Regions from separate parts of the Paenibacillus sp. YSY-4.3 genome, predicted to be linked through region 1. Evidence: predicted binding sites of a transcription regulator. Region 1 holds the regulator's gene; the other holds the start of a gene.
What was found. The regulator CtsR, encoded in region 1, represses protease genes until heat stress. The targets are predictions, from matches to a motif close to ATGGTCAATAAAGGTCAAACA.

Region 1 (15,473 bases):
ATGAAAGTCATATTAATGACGGGATATGACGAGTTGGAATTTGCCAAAGAAGCGTTAAAGATGAAAGTGTTCGACTATTTATTAAAGCCGGTCGATAACCAAAACTTGCTGGATACCGTTCAGAGGGCAGCCGCCGAATGGAATCGTGACCATCAATTGAAGCTGAAGCTTCTGGAAGGAATCCCTTTGCTGAAGCAAAGATTTTTCGAGCGCTTGATTCGGGGCAAGCTGTCGGAGGAGAATTTAACCTTTCAAGCCGACATGCTCGACTTAAATTTCAATTACGATTTCTACATGACGGTCATTCTCAAGGCTGACGATTATGCAGCCGATCATTCCCATCACCGGTTCGGCAGGGAAATGCTGAAGTACTGTATCGAGAACGTAGCCGAGGAAATCATTGCGCGGGAGCAGGCTGGGTTCGTGTTCGAGTCAATCGACGATGAAATCATCGTGCTGTTTGCTTGGAAAGGGCCGGATGAGCATCTGCAGTCCCGTGCCTTCGAGCTCACCGAAGAAATCCGGGCCAGTGTTGAGCTGTACCTGAAAACGACGGTAACAGCCGGCATGGGCTTTCTGTACGGGCAGCTTGCTAGCGTAACCAAATCCTATTCGGACGCTAAATCAGCACTGGAAATTCGCCACATCATCGGCAAAAACCAGGTGATCTCCATTCAGGATACAGGACTGCCCCTCTCCCCCCAATCCGTTGATATTCTTGACCTGGAGAAGGCTCTTACGCTCAAGGTCAAGCTAGGGCTGGAGAAAGACGCCGAGCAGGTTCTGGAGCAGATCGAAGCTAAGCTGCTAAGCGCGCGCTCCATTACGCTGCAGCAAGTAAAGCTAAAAGCGCTGGAAACGGCCGTCCTCATTTACGCCGATGCCGATTTGCGCGAGCTCGTTCACGAAGATGATTTCAACCGGCTAACTGAGCTGATTCACCAGAAGCAGACGGTTAGAGAGGTTTTCGCGGAAATCCGGCAGATGGTCGCTCTCTTGGCGAATGCCATTAATGCCAGCAGAGAAAACCAGCAGAAAGAGATCGTCAAGCAGGCGATGGACTTCATCGAACAAAACTATATGCGGGAGCGTCTTTCTTTGCAGGACGTGGCCGACGAGGTCCATATCAGCCCAACTTATTTGAGCTATATTTTCAAAAAAGAGCAGAACATCAATTTTAGCGACTATCTGTTGGAAACGCGCATGAAAGTGGCCATGGAACTGCTGCGCATGAAAGATTTGAAATCCTATGAAGTCGCCGAGCTGGTCGGCTACAGCAATGCGCAATATTTCAGCACCTGCTTTAAGAAGTATGCCGGCTGCTCGCCTTCAGCCTTTAAAGGTGATTCCTAAAATATGAAACACTCGTCATAAGATATTGCATTCCTGAGCCCATCTTCGAATTTTATAATAAATTTGTGCCAATCCGATAGCGCTTCGGACCGCAAATTTGTTCTAAAGGAGATGGTGATCGCCTTCATGAATGTCATCAACAACAAGAAATGGTGGCCATATTTGTTCATCGCACCGTCGGTCATCCTGTTGGTCGGATTTCTTTTTTACCCGATTGCCAACGTGTTTGTACTCAGCCTGCAGAATTACAATCCTACAAAACCTTATGCTAACGGCTTTACCGGGTTCGATAATTTCACGCAAATATTTACGAACGATAAAATTTTCTACTCTACCTTAGTCATCTCTTTAAAATGGGTACTGTCCGAGGTCGTCCTGCAATTGCTCCTGGGCCTGATCCTTGCGCTATTGCTTAATCAGACGTTCCGGTTCCGCGGGCTGGCCCGGGCGGCGGCCTTTCTCCCTTGGGCTATCTCGGGGGTCATCACGGCAACGATGTGGTCCATTATGTTTAATGAGCATTTTGGCGTAATCAACGATCTGCTCAAACGGATCGGCTTCCTATCGCAGAACATGGCCTGGACTGCAAATCCGAGTACCGCATTCGGTTCCATCGTAACGGCCGAGCTGTGGCGGGGCATCCCTTTCTTCGCCATTACACTGCTGGCCGCGATGCAGAACATTCCAGGCGAGCTGTACGAGTCCTGTAAAGTGGACGGCGGCGGTAGGTGGCGTTCATTCTTCAGCATTACGCTTCCCTATTTAAAAGATACCATCATCCTCACCACCCTGCTTAGAGCGGTATGGGAATTCAACAACGTCGACCTAATCTTTACAATGACCGGCGGCGGACCCGCTAACATGACCATGACCCTGCCGATGTATATCGCCAATCAGGCGATTAAATCGAATAATTACGGTTACGGCTCTGCGCTTACTGTGATCGGCGTTATACTCTTGACAATATTTGCGGCGTTGTACCTTAAATTCAGCGGCTTTGGGAAGGAGGAGTAGGGATGAATCACAAGTTTGAAAAATACTACAGTCTCTTCATCTATCGCTATCTCCCTCTTACCCTTCTGCTCCTGTTTATTATGGTCCCATTCTATTGGACGCTGAATACGTCGCTGAAGCATGAATCGGACGTCACGAAAATGCCGATTAAATACTTGCCGACCCCGGCCACCTTCGATAATTTTATTATGTCGTGGAACAATGTCGGCTTCTCGTTGTTTTTTAAGAACAGTATGTTCATCGCTTTATCTACCGTATTGATCGTGCTTGTCCTTTCCATTCTGGCCGGGTACGCCATTTCCCGCTTCAGCTTTAAAGGGAAAAACGCCTTCATGCTCCTGCTCCTCTGTACGCAATTCGTACCTGGCGCCATGCTGCTGATCCCGCTGTTTATGCAGTTCAAGGCGATGCAGCTGACAGGAACGCATCTTGGATTAATCATCACGTATTCTGCGTTTCAGCTGCCCTTCAATGCCATACTGATGAGCGGATTCATTCGCGGCATTCCGGAAGCGCTGGAGGAGGCTGCCGAAGTCGATGGTTGCAATCGCTTACAGGCAATATTCCATGTTATCCTCCCTATTTTGATACCTGGTCTTGTGGCTACCTCCGTCTTTACATTTATCGGAGCATGGAATGAGTTCTTATTCGCGCTAATGTTCATCACCAAGAAATCATTATTCACCCTGCCCGTCGGTCTGAGCTATATGCAAGGGGAGTTCGATATTAACTACGGCGCTCTCGCCGCAGGCAGTGTCATTGCCCTCGTGCCCGTCGTCATCCTGTTTTCCTACGTACAGAAATACCTGGTGCAAGGACTCGGCGCCGGAGCGGTAAAAGGTTAAGGAATTTGATGTTTCAGGTTTATTAGCTTTGAGCTAGACCAATAAGAAGTTATTCGAGCGATTATAGGGGGTAATCTCGCATGATGCACATGAGAAAATATGCAGGCGTAGTACTGGCCATCGTTTTAATCCTTTCTTTAGCTCTAACCGGCTGCGGTTCAAATAAAGCTGAGAGCCAAAGCGGAAGTAACAGCGGCAATAGCGGCAGTGGTAGCAGTGGCAGCAGCAGCCCCGACAAACCAGTGACGATTACATTTTGGGACGAGAACTCCGGCCCGCAGCGCACCCCGCATTACGAAGAGTTGATCAAACGCTTTGAGACGGCCAATCCGAATATTAAGGTCGAATACGTAGGCTTGCCCGCTTCAAGTGCCAAGCAAAAGTACGATGTCGCCATTGCCTCTGATGATATGCCGGATATCGGCGGCATCAACCAGTTCTGGATTTCCGACTTCGTAGCCAAAGGGGTTCTGCTGGACCTGGAGGATTACTTCGGCAGTTGGAGCGAGAAGGACAAAATCGCTGCCTCCGCAATCGACGGCAGCCGCAGCTCCGCACCGGATGGGAAGCTGTATCAAATTCCGAATACTAGCAACTACAGTACGCTGTGGTATCGTGCCGACTGGTTCGAAGATGCAGGCGTAAGCGTGCCGCAAACCTTTGATGAGTTTTTTGCTGCGGCAGATCAACTGACGGATGCCTCAAAGGACCGTTATGGCTTTACAATTCGCGGCGGTTCGGGCAGCTCCAAGCAGCTGACAGAAATTTTATATGCTTATTCCGGGATTACCGATTACTTTGATCAGGACGGCAAAGCCACGGTCAACGATCCAGCACACGTAGAATTTCTGAACAAATATGTGCAGCTATATGGAAAAAACACGCCAACCAGTGATGTAACCAACGGTTATAAGGAAATGGTCGCTGTTTTCGATACGGGAATCGCCGCCATGCTTCAGCATAATTTAGGCTCCTTCGGCGAACACACCAAGGCATTCGGGGCGAATGCCTCAGAATTTAAAGCTTCTCCATTGCCAAAATCACAGCAAGGCTATCGGGTCGTTACCGGTGGTGACAATGTAGGCATAGCAATTTTTAAATCTTCCAAAAACAAAGATGCTGCTTGGAAATTCCTGACCTTCCTGGCGAGTGAAGAGAGCCAAAACTATTGGAATCAAAACATCGGCCAAATGCCGACTCACGCCGACTCCCTGAACAGTGATTGGGTAAAGAACAGCCAGCATATTCTTGCGCTGTCCGAAGCGATCGCCGATCCGACGACCAAGGTGCTGATCCCGCCCATTTATTTGCCGGATTACTCCTCCATCCAGCTAAACGTACTGGAGCCCGGCTTCCAATCCGTACTCTTGGGAAAAGTGAGCGCGCAGGACTTCCTGGATGAATGGGCACAAGCCATGGAAGCAGCTTTAGTGGAATACCAGAATAGCTTCAAATAATTCACTAATTCATAGGTAACGGGACATTTTCTAAATTCTCAAATTTTTCGATGCTCGACACAATGCCTGGCATAAGGGTCAATTATACGGCCCCTCTTATGCCAGGCTGTTTTGTATTTCTGATGAGAGCCCCTGGTTGCTTCATATCGATAACCTAAGACAACCTACAAAATTCGAGCTTTTTTTCGGATGAAAATAGGGGACAATCCCCATCATCACGGCAATTCCGGCTTGATATGAGGGGAAATTGTGGCATATAATGAACTCAATTCATAATATTTGAGGTGGATGGAAAAATGAGCGCTCAAAGCCTTCAATCTTTTCAAGAACAAGTTTCCGATTTGTTACTCCGTCACCGCAGTCTGCTAGATGTCCTGTCCAAGTTGGGACAAACCAATGCGTCCGTCGTCCGCTCCGTCACGAAATCGGTGACTGAATGCGGTTGCATCGAGCTTCACGCTACAAAACAGCAATTCGAACCCGGCATGGATTTACAGCATGCCAAGGAAACGATCCGCAAGCATGTTCAAGGAGAACTTTGCGAGAACTGCCGGGATGCAGTTACCAATGAGTTAGGGCGTAACCTTTTCTATATGTCAGCGCTCTGCAACTTGCTTGAGATCGATATGGATGAAGTCGTCAAACGGGAGTCGCAGAAGTGCTCCACTCTAGGATTGTTTAATTTATCATAAATGCAGCTTCGCACCACCCAGACCCTCCCTGTCTAGGGAGGGCCCAAGGGCTGTGCCCCATGGACTCCTCAAAGGGGATATAACGTCGGAGGTACGTGGAGTTCCTTCACGCTCTCCCCTTGCGGAGATGCGCTCTATGGAACATTGAAGGAATCTTCGACATCTCGCCAGCAAACGATTGCTGCTAATCGCAAGTGGCAAACTGCGCTGCCGAACCTCCAAGCTCCCTAATGCCGGCATGTGAGACCGGGACATGAGGCCGAAGCTTTATAACGAATCTCACGATCACTATTTGTTTAAATACACCCTCCTGTCATAATGTAACGAAGCCTGGTAACGTTATTTCAGTGTTTATAGCTCCAAACAGAAGATAAACCGTAAATAGAGTGGCTGTGAATCGTTAGATTTATCATTAAGAGCAAATATGTACGAATAACGTGGCTTAGATTCGTTAGACTCGGGCTAACGGGTTAAAAACGGGCTAACGGCCGGATGCCTCCTGCGAAGTGTATGGCGGGTTCGTCTCTAGGATGGCTTCTGCGAATGCATGGTAAGGTTCGTCTGTAGGAGGACTCCTGCGAAGTGCATGGTGGTTCCTCCGCATCGACGAGTACCAGACCTTATTACCGCAGAACCTGTATGATTAAGTTTCGGCGACAAGAATCGAAGTCAAAACTCCGGACTCGATGAGTATAATCTTAGCCGTAGATTGTAATGCCTCGCTCCCCCGTCTTCGCTCTCTGCGCGCGGACTGCCCTCCCCGATGTTTGTCTCCCTCGCCATCATATAAGAAGAACGTCGATCGACGTAACGCAATCTCCAGAATGTTAGTACGAGCTAGCGGTAGTTTTTTCTTGCATTATAGAAGTGTATTAAAAAAAGCATGAACGCCGTACTACAGGCATTCATGCTTTTACTTTTTAAATTAACGGTTGTGATAAGCTTCCTCTGCTTCATCGTCGTCTACTTGCTTGCCGCGGTGAAGCAATTTGTCGAAGCTCTGCTTAAGACCATAGGCCGCATATACGACAAGCGGGATGAAGATAAGCTTGGATAATTCCTCCGGGAAAAGTACCGCGACCATGACCGCAAACAGGATAACGAGCGGCGCCAAAGCAATTCCTTTCTTGGGAAGGCCGATCTTCTTGAAGTTCGGATACCTTACGGAACTGACCATCAAGTAAGATACGAGCAGTATGCCGCAAATAAAGTAGGGAGCCGTCATGTTCTTATGGAACAAGGATAATGTGGCAATAACACCGCCCGCTGCTGGGATCGGCAAGCCGATGAAATACCCTGGTATTCCTTTTTGCACATTAAACCGAGCCAATCTCAACGCGCCGCACATCGGGAAGATCGCTGTGACAGCCCAAGCGATTCCAGGATGAATCCCGCTAAAAGCAAGGGTGTACATTAATAGGGCAGGGGCGACGCCAAATGAAATAATATCCGATAATGAGTCCAACTCTTTACCGAAGTCGCTTTGGGCGTTGAGCGCTCGTGCAACCCGCCCATCCAGGCCGTCAAGCAGCATCGCAACAATGACCATGATCGCGGACATGCTGTATTTGCCGTCGAATGCAAAAATAATGGCCAGCATCCCAAGGAATAAATTCCCTAGGGTAAATACACTTGGAAGTGATTTTGTAATCATCTCTTCACCTCGTATAGATTTCCAATAATCTTATTATCGGATTATGAATCAAGTTACTTTAATTCCCAAAATAAATTTTGGCCGCGGTTCTAAATTTGCCTATCGATAAAAGCTTGTTCCTGCAGTCGTTTAAGGCCTTCTTTAATCGTTCTGGCCCGAACCTCGCCAATGCCGTCCACTTCGTCTAGCTCGTCGATCGTCGCCATCAACACCCCTGGAAGTTGCTTGAAACGCTCGACAAGGTTGTGGATGATAACATTCGGCAGGCGCGGGATTTTGTTCAGCACGCGATAACCCCGCGGAGACACTAAATCCTCTGACGTCGCCGCCGAGGCCGGATAACCAAGCAGTCTGGTGATATGGCTCATTTCAAGCAGCTCATCATCGCTGGACCGCTTCAACCCGAGGATAATTTCCCGAATGGCTTCATCGCTGTCTTCTTTAGCATAGTCTTTGTATAACAGCCACGCTTCTTCCTCCATATTGCTTACCAGTTCTTCCATTTGCATACTGATCAATCGGCCCTCGGAGCCCAGCTCGTTGATGAACCGCTTGATCTCCATTTTAATCCGAATAACCATTTCAACCCGCTGGATCACATTAATGACCTCGGGCACCGTTACCAGCTCTTCGAACTCGGATGCCGTCAAATTGGTAAGCGCCTGGTTCAGAACAGCCCTGTATTTCTCCAGGGTCTGAATCGCCTGGTTCGCTTTTGTCAGGATAACCCCAATCTCCTTCAGGGAATAACGAAGCCCGCCTTGATATAACGTTATGATATTACGCCGCTGGGAGATGGATACGACGAGCTTGCCCGTCTGCTTCGCCACCCGCTCCGCCGTCCGATGGCGAATCCCCGTCTCCGACGAGGATATCGAGGAGTCGGGAATGAGCTGCGTATTCGCGTACAATATTCTCTTAAGGTCCTCGCTCATGATGATGGCCCCGTCCATTTTTGCCAGCTCGTATAAGTAGTTCGGCGAGAAGTCGCAGTTAATGGAGAAGCCCCCTTCAACAACTTCCATTACTTCTGGACTGTATCCCACTACGATCAACCCTCCGGTCTTGGCCCGGAGTACATTCTCAAGCCCGTCGCGAAAAGCGGTGCCGGGCGCAACGAGCCTGAGTAAATCATTCATTTTCTCCGCATGGGTGTTTTCCTTCATGAACTTAATGCCCCCTAATCTAAAGCAACAGCTAACGCATCTGCAACAGTATTTACGCCAATCAATTGTATTCCTGCGGGACTCTGCCAGCCTTTCATACTCTTCTCGGGCAGAATAACGCGTTTGAAGCCAAGCTTCGCTGCCTCCTTGACCCTTTGCTCGGCCCTTGAGACGGCCCGTACTTCACCGGTAAGCCCTACTTCCCCAAAGATGACATCATCCGGTTTGGTCGGAATATCGCGAAAGCTGGAGGCAATGCTGACGGCAATCGCAAGATCTACGGCTGGCTCATCCAGCTTCACTCCGCCAGCCAGGTTCACATAAGCATCCTGATTTTGCAGGAACATGCCCATCCGCTTCTCCAGTACAGCGATGATCAGCCCCATCCGATGATGGTCGACACCGGTCGCCATCCTCCGCGGGGAAGGAAAATGTGTCGAAGCGATCAGGGCCTGCAGCTCCACGAGCATCGGACGGGTTCCTTCCATGCTCGCCACGACGGTAGAGCCTGCGACGCCAAGCGGCCGCTCGGATAGGAACAACTCCGAAGGGTTAGTCACTTCGGTCAAGCCGGATTCGTTCATTTCGAATATGCCGATTTCGTTCGTAGAACCGAAGCGGTTCTTCACCGCCCGGAGCAATCGGTAGGAATGATGCCGCTCTCCTTCGAAATACAGCACGCAATCCACCATATGCTCCAGCAGTCTCGGCCCGGCGATGGCCCCTTCCTTCGTCACGTGCCCGACCAGCACCGTGGCAATTCCCTGCCCTTTAGCAATGCGCATAAATCGTGCCGTGCATTCGCGAACTTGAGATACGCTTCCCGGTGCGCTCGTTACTTCCGGCAGATATACGGTTTGTATCGAGTCAATGACGAGGAAGTTTGGCTTCAGCTCATCGATTGCAGCTTCAATCGACTCCATGTCGCTCTCACAGAGAACGTACAGCTCTTGCGACAAGGCTCCAAGCCGCTCGGCTCTCAGCTTCGTCTGCCGGATCGATTCTTCTCCGGATATATACAATACTTTCAATCCAGCTTGAGCCATTTCGTGCGACGTCTGCAGAAGCAGCGTCGATTTGCCGATTCCCGGATCACCGCCGACGAGGACGAGCGAGCCGGGGACGACTCCGCCGCCAAGCACCCGGTTCAGCTCCCCGATTCCGGTGACGATGCGCGGTTCTTTGCCGCTTTCTATGTTTATGATGGGAAGCGGCTTTTCTTTCGTATGAAATAGACCAGAGGACATGCCCTGCGTCTTTACGACTTTCTCCGTTTCTTCGACCATGGAGTTCCATGAACCGCAGCCCGGGCATTTCCCGTACCATTTCGGCGATTCATATCCGCACTCTGTGCAAAAAAACTTTGTTTTTACTTTAACCATTTTTCTCTCCTTAGAATATCTGCAAAATTTAACAAACCTTGCAGCCCGAACCACTGAGGGTAACACTCAAAGTTTACCATTGTTTCTGATTTAACGTAAAGGCTTTTCGGGCTCTTTGCGGAAATATAGGAAATACGAAGAAAAGACAGCCCGGGAACCGAAGTTTCCCAGGCTGTCTTGCATTGTTCGCTTCGCAAACATGATTCAGACCGCATTGCTCATTTATAGATTTTACTTGGCCTCTTTGGCAAAAGCACCTGTCTTGTTCACAGTCAAGCTGCCATTCTCCACATCAATCGTCAGCGAATCGCCCTTCTTGACGTTGCCGGTCAGGAGCTCTTCGGACAAGCGGTCCTCGATGTGCTTCTGAATGGCTCTGCGGAGCGGACGTGCTCCATAAGCCGGATCGAAGCCCTCTTTAGCCAGGAACTCCTTCGCTTGGTCAGTCAGAATGAAGTCGACCTCGTATTCATGCAGCCGCTTGCGAAGCTCTTCCGCCATCAGTGTAACGATTTCGCCGATATGCTTCTGCTCTAGCGAATGGAACACGATAATTTCGTCGATCCGGTTGAGGAACTCCGGACGGAAGCTCTTCTTCAGCTCTTCCATCACTTTTCCCTTCATATTGTCATAGTCGGCCCCGGAATCGTCTACAGCCGTAAAGCCAAGCCGCGTATTTCGTCTGATCGCCTCTGCCCCGACGTTCGAGGTAAGAATGATCAATGTATTGCGGAAATCAACTACGCGCCCTTTGGAGTCCGTCAAACGGCCATCCTCCAGCACTTGCAGTAGAATATTGAACACTTCAGGGTGAGCCTTCTCGATTTCATCCAAGAGTACGACTGAATAAGGCTTGCGGCGTACTTTCTCCGTCAATTGGCCGCCTTCTTCATAACCGACATATCCCGGAGGGGCACCTACGAGACGGGCTGTGGAGTGCTTCTCCATATACTCGGACATGTCGATCCGGATCACGGCATTTTCGTCGCCGAACATGGCCTCGGCCAAGGCTCGAGCCAGTTCTGTCTTACCGACCCCCGTTGGGCCTAGGAAGATAAAGGAGCCCATCGGACGCTTCGGATCCTTCAGTCCGGCACGCGCCCGGCGAATCGCCCGGCTGACCGCCTTAACGGCTTCGTCCTGCCCGATCACGCGCTCATGCAGAATTTGCTCCATATTGAGCAGCCTTTGCGTCTCTTCTTCCTTCAGCTTATTCACCGGAATTCCGGTCCAGCTTGCTACAACCTGCGCAATATCCTCAGGTGTTACCTCGGAATCGGTACGGCCCTGCTTCTCTTTCCATTGATTCTTCGTGATGTCGAGCTCTTCGCGAATTTTCTGCTCCGTATCGCGCAGCGCCGCTGCCTTCTCGAATTCCTGGCTCTGTACCGCCGCGTCCTTCTCTTTGCGAATATCCTCAAGACGGTTCTCTAGCTGTTTCAGATTAGGCGGTACCGTGTAAGAGTTCAGCCTTACCTTCGAGCCGGCCTCATCAATCAAGTCGATAGCTTTATCCGGCAGGAAGCGGTCCTGGATATAACGGTCGGATAGCTTAACCGCCTGTTCGATCGCCTCGTCTGTAATTTTAACGCGGTGATGAGCCTCATAGCGATCGCGAAGTCCATGCAAAATTTGAATGGCTTCGTCAACGGAAGGCTGATCGACCGTAATCGGTTGGAAACGGCGCTCAAGCGCGGCATCCTTCTCGATGTACTTGCGATATTCATCCAACGTCGTCGCCCCGATGCATTGCAGCTCTCCGCGGGCCAGCGCCGGTTTCAGGATGTTGGAGGCGTCAATAGCGCCTTCCGCTCCGCCTGCGCCGATTAGGGTATGCAATTCGTCAATAAACAGGATGATATTCCCGGCTTGACGGATTTCGTCCATAATTTTCTTTAAACGATCCTCAAATTCTCCGCGATATTTCGTACCGGCTACGACAGAACCCATATCGAGGGTCATGACTCTTTTGTCACGAAGCGTTTCCGGAATTTCATTATTGATGATCTTCTGGGCCAATCCTTCGGCAATAGCCGTTTTACCTACGCCTGGCTCACCGATCAGCACCGGGTTGTTCTTCGTCCGGCGGCTAAGTACCTGAATGACCCGCTCGATTTCCTTGCTTCGGCCGATAACCGGATCAAGATTGCTCTCTTTGGCGGATTCCGTCAAATCTCGAGCCAAGCTATCCAGCGTTGGCGTATTAACATTAGCCGGAGTACCATGATGGCTGGATACAGCCTCGCTGCTGCCCAGCAACTGCAGCACTTGCTGGCGTGCTTTGTTCAAGCTGATGCCGAGGTTGTTCAATACCCGCGCGGCAACGCCTTCGCCTTCACGAATCAGGCCAAGCAGAATATGCTCCGTTCCCACATAGGTATGGCCGAGCTTACGAGCCTCATCCATGGATAATTCAATGACCTTCTTGGCTCTCGGCGTATAAGCGATATTTGCCGGCTGCTCCTGGCCGCGGCCGATCAGCGTCTCGACTTCATCCTGGATTTTCTCAAGGCCCAGTCCAAGTCCGATTAATGCCTTAGCTGCGATCCCTTCCCCTTCACGAATCAAGCCAAGCAAAATATGCTCTGTTCCAATATTGTTATGTCCAAGCCGTACGGCTTCTTCTTGGGCAAGTGCCAAAACCTTCTGGGCACGCTCCGTAAATCTTCCAAACATCATACTCCTACACCTCCATGAATGTTGTTTCTTATTTACCCAATTTCTCTCGAATCAGCTTAGCGCGATACATATCGCGTTCGCCTGGAGACATGCTGACCTGATATTTTTTCTGCAAAAAACCAGGCTGGGTCATGACATTCAATTCATTTAGCACCTGTACAGGCAGCGTATCGATTAATCCCAGATCCAAGCCGAGTCTGACGTCGGACAGCCGCTGAGCCGCCTCCTTGGAATCGATAATTGCTGCATATGACAATATGCCATAGGAACGCATGACGCGGTCGGTCATCCGCAGGCGGGATTCCGAGAGCAGTCTCTCTCTCGCCGACTTCTCATGCTCGATGATCTGCATCACGACGCTGTGTAAATTTTCAATAATTTCAGATTCGCTTTGTCCCAGTGTAATCTGATTTGAGATTTGAAACAAGTTCCCTGTCGCTTCGCTGCCTTCCCCATAAATGCCGCGAACCGTCAATCCGACCTGGGAGACAGCCGACAGAATCCGATTAATTTGCTGAGTTAGAACCAGCGCCGGTAAATGCATCATGACGGAAGCCCTAAGTCCTGTCCCTACATTTGTAGGGCAGCTGGTAAGGAAGCCGCGGTTATCGTCAAAGGCATAATCGACTTCAGCTTCAAAAATATCGTCCACTGCGGTCGCTTTCTCCCATGCCTCTTCAATCTGCAGACCTGGATAAAGGCATTGGATGCGCAAATGATCCTCTTCATTCACCATGATGCTGAGACTTTCGTCATCGCTGATGAAGACGGCGCCGTGTCTGGATTCATTAGCCAAATTCGGGCTGATGAGATGCTTTTCTACAAGCACCCGTTTGTCCAGCTCATCCAAATCGGCTAAAAGAACCGATGACAACGGCCCGAACTGCTGCATCCTTTGATCTTGCAGCACGCTCTCCAGCTGATTCAGCACTTCCTCGGATTGCTGGTTGGTTGCCAGCATAGGGAATGGCCTGTTCAGCAAATTTCGTGCAATTCGGACACGGCTGCTAATGACGATTTCGGACTCCTTGCCTCCGCTTCTCATCCATTCGCTAAGCGGTTGTTCTGTAAACCGAAGATTTGCCATCGCCCACTCCTCCTACTCCTCGGAAATGTTCTTCTCAAGCTCGCGTATTTGATCCCTTAGGGCCGCAGCTTCTTCGAATTCTTCCTGGTGAATCCGATACTGCAGCTCTTTGCGGAGATCCTCAAGCTTGCGCTTGACTTGAATGTGGCCGCCAACCCTTTTGGGGACTTTGCCCACATGAACCGTATTGCCGTGTACTCTCTTGAAGAGCGGATCAAGACGGTCATTGAAATATTTATAACAGGAGCTGCATCCAAAACGCCCAATCTTACTGAATTGGGAATACGTCAGCCCGCACTCCTCGCAACGCAGGTTCTCGGGAGCCTTGCTCCCATGGGCATGGCTGCCAGGGGTGAAATCCAGCAGTCCGGACAGCAGGTTGTGGATTGAAAATCCGCCTGAAGTCCCTGGAATAAGCTCGCCTTTTTCTCTGGCACAGGCTTCACATATATGAAACTCCGTCTTCTCGCCGTTCACAATTTTGGTAAAATGCAATGTTGCAGGTCGTTTGCCGCATTCCTGACAATGCATGGAATGTCCCCTCCCTTACGGATAGACTCGTTAACCTAAAAGTGAAATCAACATGGCTTTCATGATTCTTGCCCGAAGCCGATCGCGGTCAGGCAATTTTAGCATTAATACTTCCCTAGAGATGGCCGCTCGCATGAGGGCCGCCTCACGGCTGTTCAAAAAACGGGCTTCCTCCAATTGATATATTAGCCCTTCTGCAGCTAATTGACCCATTTCATCGCCAATCGTGTGATGCAAATGGGTGTGCAGACTGGTCGGACCAGGCAGCTCGATTCGCCGAATCCTGATGTAACCGCCGCCGCCCCGTTTGCTTTCCACCAGGTACCCTTTTTCAAGAGTAAACCTCGTACTGATTACATAATTGATTTGCGATGGAACGCAGGAAAACCGGTCAGCCAGATCATTGCGTTGAATTTCAACGGTTCCTTCAGGACTTTGATGCAAAATACCCTTGAGATATTGTTCGATAATATCGGAGATATTACGCAATCCACATCCCTCCCATGCTCAAACGTTAAGCCGACACGAAATGCCGCCTCGTTCGGCAAAGTTCTCCGTATAATTCGTTTTATGGCTACCGTTTGTTGACTTTGACTTTCTTTGACTTTAACTTTATTATATCACAATTTCATACTTTGCCAAGAGTGTCTTATACATTTCAGTGTAACCTGAGGCGGGGAAGTTATTCAAGAAAGCATTCTGGAGGGTGCGATTACGGACTTTCTGCTCAAGTCAGGGCTTTGAGTCTAGGCTTTGAGTCAAGGCTTTCCGTCAGGTCGTTCAGCTTTTTTCAATTAGTTGTAGAGCTGCACTCTTACGGACCCTGGTTCCGCTATTCATCAAAATTGACGCTTTTTTGGGACCTAACGGACACAGCGGACCTTATTCGCTCAAAATCGATGGCTTCGAAGACCTTTTTCAGTAAATAGCGTACCTTGTGTCCTTTACGATGCCATTTTGGAAATAAAACTGGAAATAGCGGATCTCCTGTCCCTAAGGTACCACATCATAGTCAAAACCCTGAGCAATATTAAAAAACACTACTGATTCAAAACAGCAATGCTTCTTCCATTTGCTTAACGATGCCTTACTTTTCCCCAAGCCCCTGCGACCCTGTTACTATCGACACTAGAGGTTTACGATTCTGTCCCAGACGAATTTCGTAAATCCATTATTAAATCAGTGCGGGTCCAAGAAAAACATGTTCTCTCTGGATAAGTAAACCGCATATCAGGATATTCTATAAAAAAATAAACGGAGGGGTTCACTTGAAAAAGCTAATTATCGCCACAGTTCTACTTGTAACTGCGATCCTCCCGCAAACATGTTTTGCGGTTCCATATGATCAATATACTGCCAAGGGTAACGAGACGTTTTGGTCTATCGCCAAAGAATTTGATGTAGATGTGTCCGAGCTACAAAAGATCAATTCCTTAGTTGACCCGGAAAATATTTGGAGAGGTCTGCTGATCAGCCTGCCTTACGGTCATAAACCGGCATCCGGTTTAATCCCTGCGAGCGAAGTGTCCAGAACCACTTATAAGGTACAAGCTGGTGATACCTTCTGGAACATTGCTCAACACAATGGGATCCCTCTTTCCTATTTGCTTGAG
Region 2 (15,473 bases), on a different contig from region 1:
TAGCGACGAACATCATGAAATTGAGCAGCTTCTCCTGATCCGGGTCTTCGTGAATCCGGTAAATGAACGGCACCTTCAGCCAGTGGAAATGCTCCGCCACCGTCTCGTTGGCCGCCAGCATGAATTCCTCGATAATTTGCTCCGCGATCGAACGCTCTCTTTTGACGATATCCGTCGGCTTGCCGTTCTCGTCCACGATCACCTTCGATTCCTCGAAGTCGAAATCCACCGCCCCGCGGCGCATCCGTTTGCTCCGCAGCTTGAGCGCCAGCTCCTTCATCAGGCGGAACATATCGACTAATTCGCTGTAGCGCGCCGACACCTCTGGATCCTCGTCCTCTACGATTTTGCGGACATTCGTGTAGGTCATCCGTTCTTTCGTGCGGATCACGCTCGTAAAAATGTCATGCTTCACGACCTTCATCTGCTCGTTGAATTCCATCTCGCACGACAGTGTGAACCGGTCTACCTTCGGATTCAGGGAGCATATGCCGTTCGACAGCCGATGCGGCAGCATCGGAATAACACGGTCCACCAAGTACACGCTGCAGCCGCGGTTATACGCCTCCTGATCGAGCTTCGATTTCTCGCGCACATAATAGCCGACGTCGGCGATATGCACGCCCAGCTTGATGTTGCCGTTCGGCAGACGCTCCACGTTCACGGCGTCGTCTAAATCCTTCGCATCCTCGCCGTCAATCGTCACGATGACCTTGTCCCGCAGATCGCGGCGCCCTTGCTTGGCAATTTCCGCCGGGTCGATCTCATCGGGGACGCTCATCGCCTCTTCCATCACATCGTCTGGAAAAGCCTCCGGCAATTGATGCTTACGGATGATCGACAGAATATCGACGCCCGGGTCATCCTTATGCCCGAGAATTTCGATAATCTCGCCTTCGGCCGCGGCTCTCCCTTCCGGATACTGTACAATCCGCACCACGACCTTCTGGCCGTTGGCCGCGCCGTTAAAACCCTCTTTCGGAATAAAAATATCACGATTAATCCGCTTGTCATCCGGGATGACGAAGCCATAAGCCTCTTCATTTTGAAATACGCCGACAACCTGGGTTACGGCCCGGGTAACGACCCGTACGACCTCACCCTCCAGCTTGCCGCCGGCCACACTCTTCGAATTAACACGCACGAACACGGTGTCCCCGTTCATCGCGCTTTTGAGATCATTAGCATGAATATATACGTCAGGGTGCTCGCGATCCTCTGGAATGAGAAAAGCGAAGCCTTTGGCATGCGCCTGCAGCCGCCCCCGCACCAAATCCATCCGCTCCGGCATGCCGTAACGGTGAGTACGCGTCAGTATGATTTTTCCTTCCTGCTCCAAACGGTTCAGCAGCTTCAGGAACTCCTTGAATTCCTTCGCGTCTGTAATATGGAAATGCCCTTCAAGCTCCTGATACGTCATCGGTTTATAAGCGGTCTCCCGCATAAAATCAAGCAGCTCTGATTCTGTTACCATAACAACTCACCTCGGCCCGGCTCGGCTTGTCCTTAACCGGTTATGTATTTTATATGTTGGGAACTGATTTCCATGAATTACCCTCCATGTATATACCCTAGTATACACGAAATTAACCGTCATCATCCGTTTCTCCGCAAATCGCCGAACTTCATTTTTCACCAAATTTCATTTCACCTGAAAACCAATGCAAAAAAGCCCCGTTCGTAAAGAACGAGGGCTCTTATAGGTATCCTATTTAATAGCAACGGCAACCGCGATGGCCAGGATGAAGAATCCTGCAGCAAATGCAACAGTAACCCGCTCCAGAACAAGTTCCATACCGCGTGCTTTCGCCTTGCCAAACAGATGTTCCGCTCCTCCAGAGATGGCGCCGGTCAGACCCGCGCTTTTACCTTCCTGCAGAAGGACTGCCGTGATTACACCGATGGAAAAAATAATAAGCAATATTTTCAAAAACAATTCCATTGTATCCACCTCCTAAGTGAGAACATCCAAATTAATTCAACGATTATCATGATGATTGCATCATGTCATAAACAGAAAAACAGCATTATTATTGTACCATAGCATCCACGGAATGACAACCTAATTAAGCAATGTACCCCTATGTTTTCCATTCTTACATTCAACGCTCTAATCCAACGGTTGCAGGTGCTGAATTATTTTTTCCAGAAGCTCAGATAAAGCTCCATCCTGAATTTGCACGTAGAAGTACTATCCATTTCAATATAAATTTTGTCTTTCTTTGTTCATTCTTAAGACATATGTTGGATCCGGATAAGCCACATTAAAAACTAACACACTACAGGCTCTCCACTCACTTAACGCCAAGCATGAATCGCGGATTTCTAGTTCTAAATGGAATTATAGTAGTTAGTTTCTGCGGCAAAGAAAGGAAAGCAGATTTAAATGGATTTTATGTCGTTAGAAGAAGGGAACTGTCCATCATGGGCGAGATTCTTGATTTTAGGTACATGAAATCCATCTACTCCCCTAAAACATTCGTTTAGAGCATAATTAGATACATGAATTCCATTTAGTGTTCGAGTTCGACAGCTTATATAACATAGGCCAAAGAGTGTGGATTTTAGAGTTCGATAGCCTATATAAGATGAGCCAAAGAATGGGATACAGGCAAGGGAGAAATTGATTCAGGCAAAAATGGATTCCGCAGAAAGGATAGTTTTCTAAAAGAAAGGGATACCCCTCAGTCATCTTTAATGACTGCTGGGACAGCCCCATCGTTTTTTTTATTAGGGTTATACAATTTCCCTCAGATCAATTGCATTTTTAACGTTACCACAACAAAAACTCCCGCATTCTTTAGAATGCGGGAGTAACTGTCAATAGATGCTGAAGACTTGCTCCAGACTATTGTTTCAGGTTGTAGAAAGATTTCAGGCCGTTGTATTGAGCCAGCTCGCCCAATTGGTCTTCGATGCGAAGCAATTGGTTGTATTTCGCAACACGGTCTGTACGGGATGGTGCACCTGTTTTAATTTGGCCAGCGTTAGTCGCTACAGCGATGTCAGCGATCGTGCTGTCTTCGGACTCACCGGAACGGTGCGAGATAACTGCCGTGTAGCCTGCGCGTTTTGCCATTTCGATCGCGTCGAATGTTTCTGTCAGCGTACCGATTTGGTTTACTTTGATCAGGATAGAGTTACCGATACCTTTTTCGATACCTGTTGCAAGACGCTCAGTGTTAGTAACGAACAAATCGTCACCAACCAATTGAACTTTGTCGCCCAATTTTTCAGTAAGCAATTTCCATCCATCCCAGTCGTCTTCGGACATACCATCTTCGATGGTAATGATTGGGTATTTATCAACCCATGAAGCAAGAAGGTCAACATACTCAGCGGAAGTGTAAGATTTACCTTCGCCAGCAAGTGTGTATTTACCGTCTTTGTAGAACTCAGTGGAAGCAACGTCCATACCCAAGAATACGTCAACACCTGGTTTGTAACCAGCTTTTTCGATCGCTTCGATAATTGTAGTGATTGCTTCTTCATTCGAACCAAGGTTTGGCGCGAAACCACCTTCGTCACCTACAGCTGTGTTTAGACCTTTGGCACTCAATACGGATTTTAAGTTGTGGAAGATTTCTGCTCCAACACGAAGAGCTTCTTTGAACGTTGGTGCTCCTACAGGAAGAACCATGAACTCTTGAACGTCAATGTTGTTGTCAGCATGCTCACCACCGTTGATGATGTTCATCATTGGAACTGGAAGCTGTTTCGCGTTGAATCCGCCAAGGTATACGTACAGTGGAAGATCCAGAGCGTCAGCTGCTGCACGAGCTACAGCCATGGACACAGCCAGGATCGCGTTTGCGCCGAGCTTGCCTTTGTTAGGTGTTCCGTCCAAAGTGATCATCAGTTTGTCGATGCCGAGTTGATCCAAAGCGTCCATGCCGATCACTTCAGGAGCGATAATTTCGTTTACGTTCTCAACAGCTTTCAGTACCCCTTTACCCAGGTAACGGGATTTGTCCCCATCACGCAGTTCAACCGCTTCGTGAGCGCCAGTGGAAGCACCGGAAGGAACGATAGCGCGGCCAATTGCGCCGGACTCCAGATATACTTCAACTTCTACCGTCGGATTACCGCGGGAGTCTAGGACTTCGCGAGCGTATACGTCAGAAATAATAGTCATTGTATAGTCTCCTTTAAAATGTGTATTTTTTTATGCTTTGCGGCTGGCGATCATCGAGGTGCCTGTCATTTCTTCCGGCTTAGGCAGACCCATCAAATCCAGAAGTGTTGGCGCCACATCCGCCAGGATGCCGCTATCACGTAGTATAACATTCTCATCAGTTATGATAAAAGGAACCGGGTTCGTCGTATGTGCCGTGAACGGACGGCCGTTCTCGTCGAATACCATATCGGCATTCCCGTGGTCAGCGATGATGATGACGACGCCGCCTTTTGCCTTAACGGCATCCACCACTTTGCCTACGCATTCGTCGGTTACTTCCACCGCTTTCTTCGTTGGCTCCAGCATGCCGGAATGGCCTACCATATCCGGGTTTGCGAAGTTCAGAATGATCGCGTCATGCTTATCGGACTCGATCTCCTTCACGGCAGCTTCAGCCACTTCATAAGCGCTCATCTCCGGCTTCAGGTCGTACGTGGCGACCTTCGGCGAGTTGATCAGCACGCGCGTTTCGCCTGGCAGCTGAACATCACGCCCGCCGCTGAAAAAGAACGTGACGTGAGGATATTTCTCCGTTTCGGCAATGCGAAGCTGAGTTTTCCCGTTCTGCACCAGAACCTCGCCAAACGTATTGTCCAGATCTTTCGGCTTGTAGGCTACATAGCCGTCTACCGTCTCTGCGAACAGCGTCAGGCAGACGAAATGCAGACCTTGCGGGAACTTCGGCCCCCGGTCAAAGCCTTGGAAATCCTTGTTCGTAAATACGTTCGACAATTGAATCGCCCGGTCAGGACGGAAGTTCAGGAACACGACCGAATCACCGGACTCAACAAGCGCAATCGGCTGGTCATGTCCGTCCACGATGACAGTCGGCATAACGAATTCGTCGAATACCGATTTCTCGTAGGATTCTGTCACAGCCGTGATCGGATCGGTGTATCTCGGTCCATCGCCGTATACCATGGCGCGGTAGGACTTCTCCACGCGGTCCCAGCGTTTATCGCGGTCCATCGCATAGTAACGTCCTTGCACCGTGGCGATTTTGCCTACTCCGACTTCCTCGATCTTGGCGATGAGACGCTCGATGAAGCCTTTCGCACTATCCGGAGCCACGTCGCGGCCATCCAGGAATGCGTGGATATAGACCTCGTTCATCTCTTCCTTCTTCGCAAGGTCGAGCATTGCGAACAAATGGTCAATGTGGCTGTGTACGCCGCCATCGGAGAGAAGTCCGTATAGATGAAGCTTCTTTCCGTTAGCCTTGGCGCTGCGTACGGCACTTACCAAAGTCTCGTTCTCGAAAAATTCGCCCTCGCGGATCGATTTGGAGATCCGAGTCAAGTCCTGATACACGATGCGTCCCGCACCAATGTTCAAGTGACCTACCTCGGAGTTCCCCATTTGTCCTTCCGGCAGGCCTACGGCCTCGCCGCAAGCAGTCAGCGTAGTATTCGGATATTCCTTCAGGTAGCGGTCGTAGTTCGGCTTGTTAGCCTGGGCAACCGCGTTGCCTTCCGTCGTATTCCGAAGCCCGAAGCCGTCCATAATGATCAATGCTACAGGTCTTGGAGCTGCCATTTATTGCGCCCCCTCGACCAGCTGAATATAAGAAGCCGGCTGCAGGCTGGCACCGCCGACTAGCGCTCCGTCGATGTCGCTTTCGCTCATATATTCTTTCACATTCTCAGGTTTTACGCTGCCGCCGTATTGAATACGAACTTTGCCGGCAACCTCTTCATTGTACAAATCTTTAACTAAGCTGCGGATGTAGGAAATCACTTCATTCGCATCCTGAGCCGTCGAGGATTTGCCCGTTCCGATTGCCCAGATTGGCTCGTAAGCGATAACCACTTGCGCAGCCTGTTCTGCGGACAATCCGTTTAGCGCCGCTTCAGTTTGCACCTTAACGACTTCTTTCGTTTGTCCAGCTTCGCGCTCTTCCAGCTTCTCGCCGACGCAAGGAATCGGAGTCAAGCCATGCTTGAATGCAGCATGAACTTTCTTATTCACGATTTCATCCGTCTCTCCGAAGTAAGCCCGGCGCTCCGAATGCCCGATAATGACATAATCGACGCCGAGGTCTTTCAGCATTCCGCCGCTGATTTCACCGGTAAATGCACCCTCATCTTCGAAATGCAGGTTTTGAGCACCAATTTTGATTTTCGTTCCTTTAGCCGCTTCGACCAAAGCTGGCAGATTCGTGAAAGGAGCGCAAATTACGCTCTCTACGCCTTCTACCTCCGCCTTGCCTTTCACCGCTTCGAAGAAAGCTTTTGCTTCAGGAACGGTTTTGAACATTTTCCAGTTCCCTGCAATGATCGGTGTTCTCATGCGGTTCACTCCTTATCTTTCACTGATAGTTTTACTTGTCGTTCAGAGCCACAACGCCCGGAAGCGCCTTGCCTTCCATGAATTCCAGGGAAGCGCCGCCGCCCGTGGAGATGTGATCCATTTTATCCGCCAAATTGAATTTCTCCGTTGCCGCAGCCGAGTCGCCACCGCCGATAATCGTGTAGCCTTCTGTTGAAGCGCAAGCTTCTGCTACTTCGCGAGTACCGTTCGCAAAAATATCAATTTCAAATACGCCCATCGGTCCGTTCCATACGACGAGCTTGGAGTTCTTGATGATCTCCGCATATTTCGCGCGCGTCTTCGGTCCGATGTCCACGCCTTCCCAATCTGCCGGAATGCTGTCGATATCGACGACTTTATGGTTGGCATCCGCGCTGAAGTCATCTGCAACAACGATGTCTACAGGAAGCACGAAGTTTTTGCCCAGCTTCTTCGCTTTCTCGATAAATTCGAGGGAAGCGTCCAGCTTGCTCTCATCCAGCAGAGATTTACCGATCTCATAGCCTTGCGCTTTGAAGAAGGTATAAGTCAGGCCGCCGCCGATCAATACGTTGTCGGCAATGTTAAGCAGGTTATCGATAACATCGATTTTGTCTTTAACCTTGGAACCGCCGATGATCGCCGTGAAAGGACGATCCGGATTGGACAATGCTTTGCCAAGAACGTCAAGCTCTTTCTCCATCAGCAGACCGGATACGGCTGGCAGATGATGAGCGATGCCTTCTGTGGAAGCATGGGCACGGTGAGCTGCACCAAACGCGTCATTGACGAATAGATCAGCCAGCTCAGCGAATTGCTTCGCAAGCTCAGGATCATTCTTCTCTTCGCCTGGGTAGAAGCGTACGTTCTCTAGTACAAGTACATCGCCGTTGTTCAAGGCAGCTACTTGTGCTTTAACCGCTTCGCCGACAGCTTCGTCAGCTTTCGCTACTTTTTTGCCGAGTAATTCGGAAAGGCGTTCTGCAGCCAGATTCAAGCGCAGCGATTCGACCACTTGGCCTTTCGGACGTCCCATATGGCTGGCAAGAATAACTTTCGCGCCTTTCTCAACCAAATAGTTAATCGTAGGCAGCGTCTCACGAATACGAGTATCATCAGAAATTTTACCATCCTGAACTGGGACGTTAAAATCGACGCGGACAAACACGCGTTTGCCGGTTACTTCCACATCACGTACACTTTTCTTGTTCATCTCCACGTTCCTCCTAAGGTATGCGGCTATGGCTTCTAGGCCACTATGCGCCACGGGTTCTCTTGAATGATTTCTCTCCTAAGCGGTGCTTGTATCTCTATAATTTGTGTGTGTGAATGTCGATTCTATAACTTCATGAACCAAAGAGGAGTCCTGCAGCCAGGTCGCTCCTCTTTGGGTATATAAGTGTTATATAGCGGGATTACTTAGCTTTTTTAGCGAAGTACTCCAACGTACGAACGAGTTGTGCTGTGTAGGACATTTCATTGTCATACCAAGCTACAGTTTTAACCAGCTGCTTGTCGCCAACGGTAAGAACTTTAGTTTGCGTGGCATCGAACAGGGAACCGAAAGTGATTCCTTTGATGTCGGAAGATACGATTTCGTCTTCTGTGTAACCGTAAGTTTCTGGATCAGCAGCAGCTTTCATTGCATCGTTGATCTCAGCAGCCGTTACGCTCTTATCAAGAACAGTTACAAGCTCAGTCAGGGAACCAGTAGCTACAGGCACACGTTGTGCTGCGCCGTCAAGTTTGCCTTGCAGTTCAGGGATAACCAGACCGATTGCTTTAGCAGCGCCAGTCGTGTTAGGAATGATGTTCTCAGCTGCTGCGCGAGCACGACGGAAGTCGCCTTTCGCATGAGGAGCATCAAGTGTGTTTTGGTCGCCTGTGTAAGCGTGGATCGTCGTCATCAAACCTTCAACGATACCGAATTTGTCGTTCAGAACTTTAGCCATTGGAGCCAAGCAGTTCGTCGTACAGGAAGCGCCGGAAATAACCGTCTCGGAACCATCAAGGATTTCATGGTTAACGTTGTAAACGATCGTTTTCATGTCGCCTGTAGCTGGTGCGGAGATAACAACTTTCTTCGCGCCGCCTTTCAAGTGAAGCTCAGCTTTTTCTTTCGTTGTGAAGAAGCCTGTGCACTCCAGAACGATGTCAACGCCAAGCTCGCCCCAAGGAAGTTCTTCAGGGTTGCGGTTTGCAAGAACTTTAACTTCTTTGCCGTTAACTTTGAAGAAGCCGTCATGAACTTCTACATCGCCGTCGAATCTGCCTTGAGTTGTATCATATTTCAACAGATGAGCCAACATTTTAGCGTCGGTCAAGTCATTAATCGCTACTACTTCGATGCCTTCTACGTTTTGAATACGACGGAAAGCAAGACGTCCAATACGTCCAAAACCGTTAATACCTACTTTTACACTCATTGATAGATCCTCCCAGTGTGTTTGTTTTTTTATTATTCAAGACCAACCTGATAAGGCAGTCATGAGTAAATAAGGTTAAACGATCAAAATACGCTGTTCTGCTGTTTTTCTTTTTGCTCCAGTTCGCTCACGATGTCCATTGCCGCGGCTTCGTCCGTGACGAGAATGTCTTCATGTCCGAACTGCAGCACCGCGTGTATAGCTTTGGCCTTACTTTTGCCGCCCGCGATTCCGATCACCGTGTCCGTCTTCCTGATGTCTTCCAGACGGAGTCCCAAGGTCAGCATTTTGTGAACAACTACGCCTTCTTCGTCGAAATAATATCCAAATGATTCTGCGACCGCGCCATCCTTCTGCAAGTCCTCGATCATTGCAGCGTCGAGTTTGCGGCGACGGGCCATCTCCGTAGCATCCCCTATGCCGTGCACAACAATCCGCGCCTGGCGAATCGTGCTCACGATATCCCGGATGTTCGGGTCGTGTACCAGTGACTGATACGCTTCCTTGCCGAGCAAATCAGGCACATGCAGCAATCGGTATCCTGCTCCAACCCGCTTAGCCATGCCGGAAGCAATCGTATTCGCCTGGATTTCCAGGCTCTCGCCAAGCCCTCCACGCGCCGGAACGAACCAGTTCTGCTTGAACGCTGTATTCGCCGGCGGATTCAGCTGCTCCGCTACCTCGGCCATCGTTGTACCGCCCGTGACCGCTACGACGTCTCCGCCGCGCATGGCCCCTAGCAGCGCCTTGGCACCTGCCAGACCGAGCTCCCGCTTCGTCAGCGGAGAGTTCTCCCAGTCTCCAGGGATAACCACAACTTTGCGCAATCCAAAGGCTTTGCGAATCTTCTCCTCCAAATTAGCGAGGCCGAATATTTCCTTTACGATCGGCTCCATATCTTCTAGCAGTTTCCTGCCCGAATCGCTAATCCTCATGCCTATATTCTCGATTTCAATCAGGCCTTGAGCCTTCAGGAGATCTGTTTCGGCACGCAGTACACGTTCCGTCATGTTTAGCGATAGCGCCAAGGTTCTGCGACCAATCACATCCGATAACATGATCTGGTGAAGTATGGTATGCCTTTTTTTGAGAATTTCCATGAGATCTGGAAGAAGCTGCTTTTGCATTTCTAAAATATTTCGCATGCTTTCCACTCCTGCAAGCTTCGTCTTCCTCTCCATCTCCCTTGGCCTTAAAATGTCCCGGGTTAACGTTTTAAGTCCCACTGATATTTTAACCAATTTTGGTCCCTGTTGCAAGTGTGATGTCCCTATATTTCTCTATCTTCGGGAGACTTATTCAACAATCTTCGATGAAATTCGCCAAGACATGAAAAATGGCGTTGTCATGTCTTTTTTTACGGCAAGCCGGCAACAATATGCTAGCAATCTAGTTTGTTGATTTACAAAATAGTAGAGATGGAGGTATACTTGAATTGGTATCTAATTACAATTTTGGGAAATGTGGTGTGTCGCTTGCGTGTTTTGCCAACCTATATTCTTATCATTTGCATTGTTTTTATAACCGGATGTACGGGTCAGCCCTCCCCTTCCAAACTGAACGACAACGAGCTCACCCTAAACATCGGCTACTTCTCAGAACAGCAGTTCGAGAATCGATATTCGTCCTTGCTGTCGATTGAATACCCGAAATTAAATTACAATGTAATATCCACAAGAGACTTTATAACCGAGAAGAAATCCGTGCAAGAATGGGCTGCCGAGAACGCTGTGGACCTGATCTACCTACCGCCGGTTTATCTGCAATCTTTGGCAAAGAACGAATTGCTCCAGGAGCTTGACCCATACATACAAAAAAACTCCTTCTCTCTGGATACTTTCGTTCCGAGTGCCGTAGAGCTCATGAGGCAATATGGAGATGGCGAGCTGTACGGACTGGCTCCAACCTTCTATAGCCGAGCTCTTGTATACAACTCTCGTTTATTTGATCAATATGGCGTTCCATATCCTAAGGATCAGATGACCTGGGAAGAAATCATTGATTTAGCCCATCAATTTCCCAAAGGATTGGCGCTTTCTTACCCGTCGACCGCCCACTTTTTAATTAACGTAGGGCAAACCGAGAATCTCCAAGCCTACAGCGAGGATACGAACCAAATCACTTTAGACAGCTCCTCATGGGCAAATTTACTGGAGCTTACTCTTGAGCCGCTAAGAACAGGCAATATTGCCATTCATGATTCAAATGACAATTTATTTTTAACAGGCGAATATGCCATGGGTATTATCACTTACGAAGAATTGATTCAACTGGAGCAGCAAGGCTCGGATTTGGAATGGAAGCTGGTGACCATGCCAACCCATCCATCAGAGCCGGATTCAAGCCACCACTATGTGTTAGACGGCATGTGGGCTATTCCTGCCAGTTCGACCGAAAGCGATGCAGCCTGGGAATTAATCCGTTTCTTTATGTCGGATCAAACGGCCAAGTGGTCGTATCGTTCCGTTTACGGCTTTTCTTCACTTACAGCCTATACTTTCATGGGGCAGAGCACGGAAAATATAGAAGCCTTCTACAAGCTTAGACCTGCTTATCGTACAAGCCCGGTCCCAAGCACAATATATGAGCTTCTCAATGAAGCGATAGAACAAGTCATCACCGGAAATGCAACAGTAGAACAGGCATTAGCTGAAGTAGCTAAGAAAGAAATTCAATAACTATACCAACTCTGCAATTAGGTGAGTGTAATCGGGACACCTTCTGTTCCGTTTACATATAAGCATCCAGACTCGCACTTCAGCATTATGCCGAGAGAGGAGGGTTTGGTTCTTATCTTTTTAAAGCACTCGTGTTGACTTGCAATAATAAAATGAAGCAAGGAGCGTGTTAAGATGAAAAAGGCAACATTAGCTGCTACAGCCACTTCACTTTTTTTGGCTATCGCTATCCCAACGTTTGCTGCGGACATTGATACGCCAGATCCCAATGTAACAACGGTTGCTTTTATTGGTTCAAGCCAATCCTCCCCCAACACCGTTAGGGGTAAGTCTTATGCACTTACTTCGAATACCAAAATGACCAGTCTAAATGTACAAGGAACCTTCTATCAATCATCAACCCAGAAAGAAACCGGCACCGCTACTACGACCAGCAGAAATACCGAAGCTGCCTGGTTAACAAAAGACGGCGTATACTCCAGCAATGGATCCTACAAGTTAAATACGGCATCAAGAACTTATTTCTCCGGGGGCAAATACGCCCAGGATTATGCATCAGATAGCTGGTAATAGATAGGGCGGGTCTATCCCGCCCTATTCTTCACTTATAAGGAGGGACATACATATGCCCGGAAGACGCGGACTGCTCATGATCCTGCTTCTTAGTGTCGTTATGTCGTCACTTGCAGGCTGCCAGAGGCCGCAGCAGGTTAAGCCGATTACGATCAAAGTCAGTTATCCGTCTGCACAGCAGTTCTATAAGATGTTCGGTTTTGCTTTTCAGAAATCGCATCCCCATATTGAAATCCAGGTCATCCAGGATGAACCCAGTATGGACGCTGGCAGCTTCGATACAGAGGCTGATGTAATCTATATAAACGGAATGGATCAATACAAAGCAGCAATAGAACAAGGTAAGCTTAGGCAGATTCTCCCGCCGTTATTAGATCCATCGACGAATGAAGGAGAACTCTCGCCGATCGTTACCGCATTACTTAGCTCAGCTTCCGAGGACGGCCGCTACTATGCGCTAGCTCCCGCTTTTCATAGCGAAGCATTATATTTCAACAAGAAACTGTTTGACGAATATAACATCGCTTATCCGTACGACGGAATGAGCTGGAGCGATGTATTTGCTCTGGCACAGCGATTTCCTACTGAAGATAAGGAGGGCAACCGCTTATACGGCATTCAAATGAATTATTATAAGAACGTGACGATGAATTATATCCTTAAAGCCGGGGAAACCGAGAACTTGTCTTATTTGGATCCCCACACCCTGAAGGTAACGATGAACACTGAGCGTTGGAATTCGATTTGGACAACCGCTGTTCAGGCTTTCCGTGCAGGAGTCGTTTACGATCAAGGCGAGGATCTGGATTCAATGAAGCATCCCGCATTTTTGACGGAAGATGCGGCAATGACCGTGAGCTCCAATGCTCTCGCTTATAATTTCGAACCCTTCTCTCATTTTGAAGATGGTACAATGCTCGATTGGGGAGTAGTTAGCGCGCCCATTGACCCGTTGAGTCCGGATACCTCCAACTTTTATGAGATTTTTGACCTTTTTGGTGTTTCTACAATCTCTGAGCATCCGGAAGAAGCACTGGAACTCGTTAAATTCATTGCGGGAGATTCCTTTAACAGCCGCCTGCTGGCCCAAAAACAGCCCAATTACGGCCTACCTTCCGTTACCGAATATGTCCAGCCGGTAGGCGCGCATGATCTCTCTCCCCTTTATTTGCTTCAGGCCAACCCCGATTACATCGACCCGTATACCCAGGTTGACGCCGATGTGCTGGATGCTTTTCAATCTGCCGCGCAATCCGTGCTGGATCGGCTCCTACAAAATGAGCTGACGCTAGAGGAAGCGCTCGCGGAAGCGGAGCTGCGTGGTCAAGAAGCGGTCGATGCAGCAGTCGCTGAGATTAAGCTGAAGCAGTAAAGAGCAAAGTAAATAACATGCCGCCAACACGTTCAGGCCAGTTCACACCGCTCGGCAGCTTTCGGCCCGCAGTATTGCTCTTTGGCATGGAGACGGACATGCCGTCCACACACGTGTTGGCGCAGAATAAAATTTGCCACTTGAAATTTGCACCCCGATGCCATATAATCATTTTTGTTACGCTAAATTTGCGCCCGTGGTCCAATGGATATGACGTAGGCCTCCGGAGCCTGAGATCGAGGTTCGATTCCTCGCGGGCGCGCCATCTTATCTTCAATCTCTACACACACAAAGCCTTGCATAAGGCTTTTTTTATTTCTCTTATTCTCTTTATCCGCGTACTCGTGGAATCACAGCGGAAGAACGAATGCACCCAAGCGGTGCTTTTCTTTTTTTTATTAGTTTGACCATCTTTGACTTTATGCTTGAAATTGTTTATGATGAGGTTAATAATTCTCGATTTCGTCAATTATGAGATTGATTGAATCGATACCTGAATCTATATTACAATGGAGGCTATACTGCTCGCTTCGCAATTGGCCCGGCCTTTGTCGCAAGGGACGCTAGTAGTAGCTCGAACCAATCTAAGGAGGTTTTATCGGTGAGTTATATTCCAATGGTCGTTGAACAAAGCAACCGCGGAGAACGCGCATACGACATTTATTCCAGACTGCTGAAAGACCGTATTATCTTCCTTGGTAGCGGAGTGAATGACGTCGTTGCCAACTCCATCATCGCACAAATGCTGTTCCTGGACGCAGAAGATCCAGGCAAAGATATTCATTTGTACATTAATAGCCCTGGCGGCTCGATTACCGCAGGGATGGCGATTTTTGATACGATGCAATTCATTAAATCGGACGTATCAACGATTTGCGTTGGGATGGCTGCTTCCATGGGCGCATTCCTGCTGAATGCGGGCGCCAAAGGCAAGCGCTATGCGCTGCCGAACAGTGAGATCATGATCCACCAGCCGCTTGGCGGTGCGGAAGGACAAGCGACGGACATCGAAATCCGGGCTCGCCGCATCCTCAAAATGCGCGATAAACTGAATCACATTCTTGCGGAGCGTACTGGGCAACCACTGGAGCGGATTGAGAAGGATACGGATCGCGATTACTTTATGAGCGCTGCCGAAGCGATGGAATACGGCATCGTGGACAAAGTTATCGAAAGAGTGACTCCTGAAGGAGTGTAATCGTTATTGATATAAGGCTGTCTTCCAAGCATAGCTTGGAGGACAGTCTTTCTTGCAATTAGGGTGCTAGAATATAAAGGAGACAAGAGGATGAGCAATAACCGAACGAGCAAGCAATATGATTTCAGCCACAGTCTGGGCCAGGTGGCCATGGGAGCAGAACCTGCCGATCTGGTCGTGACTAACGGTACACTGGTTAACGTATATACCGGCGAACTGATCGAGAATACGGATGTAGCCATCAAGCATGGCCGCATTGCTTACGTTGGCGGCGCATTACATACGATAGGAACAAGCACGCAAGTGATCGACGCCGCTGGGCGGTATATTTCGCCCGGTCTGCTGGATGGACATATGCACGTCGAAAGCACGATGTTGTCCGTGACCGAATTCTCCAAAGCAGCGCTAGCCAAAGGAACGACCGCCATATTCATGGACCCGCATGAAATTGCCAACGTATTCGGCACTGAAGGTGTCCGCCTCATGCATGAAGAGGGCCGCGGCTTGCCGCTCAAAGTGTACACCACCTTCCCTTCCTGCGTTCCGTCCACGACGGACTTGGAGGATGCCGGAGCCGAGCTCCATGTCGCCGACATCGCGGAAGGCATGACCTGGGACGGCGTGGCCGGACTGGGCGAAGTGATGAACTTCCCTGGCGTCGTGCATGGCGAACCGAAAATGACCGGGGAAATCAAAGCCACCATGGAAGCCGGCAAAGCGGTAACCGGCCACTTCCCAAGCGATGATGAGCAGCAATTGC

Region 2: the regulator CtsR is predicted to act here: its motif matches at 13,916-13,936, upstream of clpP (ATP-dependent Clp endopeptidase proteolytic subunit ClpP).

What each region holds. Positions count from the first base shown of each region.
Region 1 covers NZ_BAABMC010000013.1:1,169-16,641, reverse strand. Annotated here, with positions in the region: gene ACYUJT_RS23860 (response regulator) at 1-1,353, shown strand, start outside; gene ACYUJT_RS23855 (carbohydrate ABC transporter permease) at 1,480-2,367, shown strand; gene ACYUJT_RS23850 (carbohydrate ABC transporter permease) at 2,370-3,212, shown strand; gene ACYUJT_RS23845 (ABC transporter substrate-binding protein) at 3,293-4,669, shown strand; gene ACYUJT_RS23840 (nucleoside triphosphate pyrophosphohydrolase family protein) at 4,966-5,361, shown strand; gene pssA (CDP-diacylglycerol--serine O-phosphatidyltransferase) at 6,287-7,015, opposite strand; gene disA (DNA integrity scanning diadenylate cyclase DisA) at 7,105-8,181, opposite strand; gene radA (DNA repair protein RadA) at 8,196-9,563, opposite strand; gene clpC (ATP-dependent protease ATP-binding subunit ClpC) at 9,795-12,242, opposite strand; gene ACYUJT_RS23815 (protein arginine kinase) at 12,271-13,329, opposite strand; gene ACYUJT_RS23810 (UvrB/UvrC motif-containing protein) at 13,342-13,860, opposite strand; gene ACYUJT_RS23805 (CtsR family transcriptional regulator) at 13,891-14,349, opposite strand; gene ACYUJT_RS23800 (C40 family peptidase) at 15,129-15,473, shown strand, end outside.
Region 2 covers NZ_BAABMC010000002.1:827,857-843,329, forward strand. Annotated here, with positions in the region: gene rnr (ribonuclease R) at 1-1,474, opposite strand, end outside; gene secG (preprotein translocase subunit SecG) at 1,709-1,942, opposite strand; gene eno (phosphopyruvate hydratase) at 2,849-4,135, opposite strand; gene gpmI (2,3-bisphosphoglycerate-independent phosphoglycerate mutase) at 4,166-5,713, opposite strand; gene tpiA (triose-phosphate isomerase) at 5,714-6,466, opposite strand; gene ACYUJT_RS10425 (phosphoglycerate kinase) at 6,498-7,679, opposite strand; gene gap (type I glyceraldehyde-3-phosphate dehydrogenase) at 7,882-8,892, opposite strand; gene ACYUJT_RS10435 (sugar-binding transcriptional regulator) at 8,976-10,037, opposite strand; gene ACYUJT_RS10440 (ABC transporter substrate-binding protein) at 10,287-11,570, shown strand; gene ACYUJT_RS10445 (hypothetical protein) at 11,745-12,140, shown strand; gene ACYUJT_RS10450 (ABC transporter substrate-binding protein) at 12,196-13,515, shown strand; tRNA gene ACYUJT_RS10455 (tRNA-Arg) at 13,706-13,780, shown strand; gene clpP (ATP-dependent Clp endopeptidase proteolytic subunit ClpP) at 14,117-14,713, shown strand; gene ade (adenine deaminase) at 14,804-15,473, shown strand, end outside.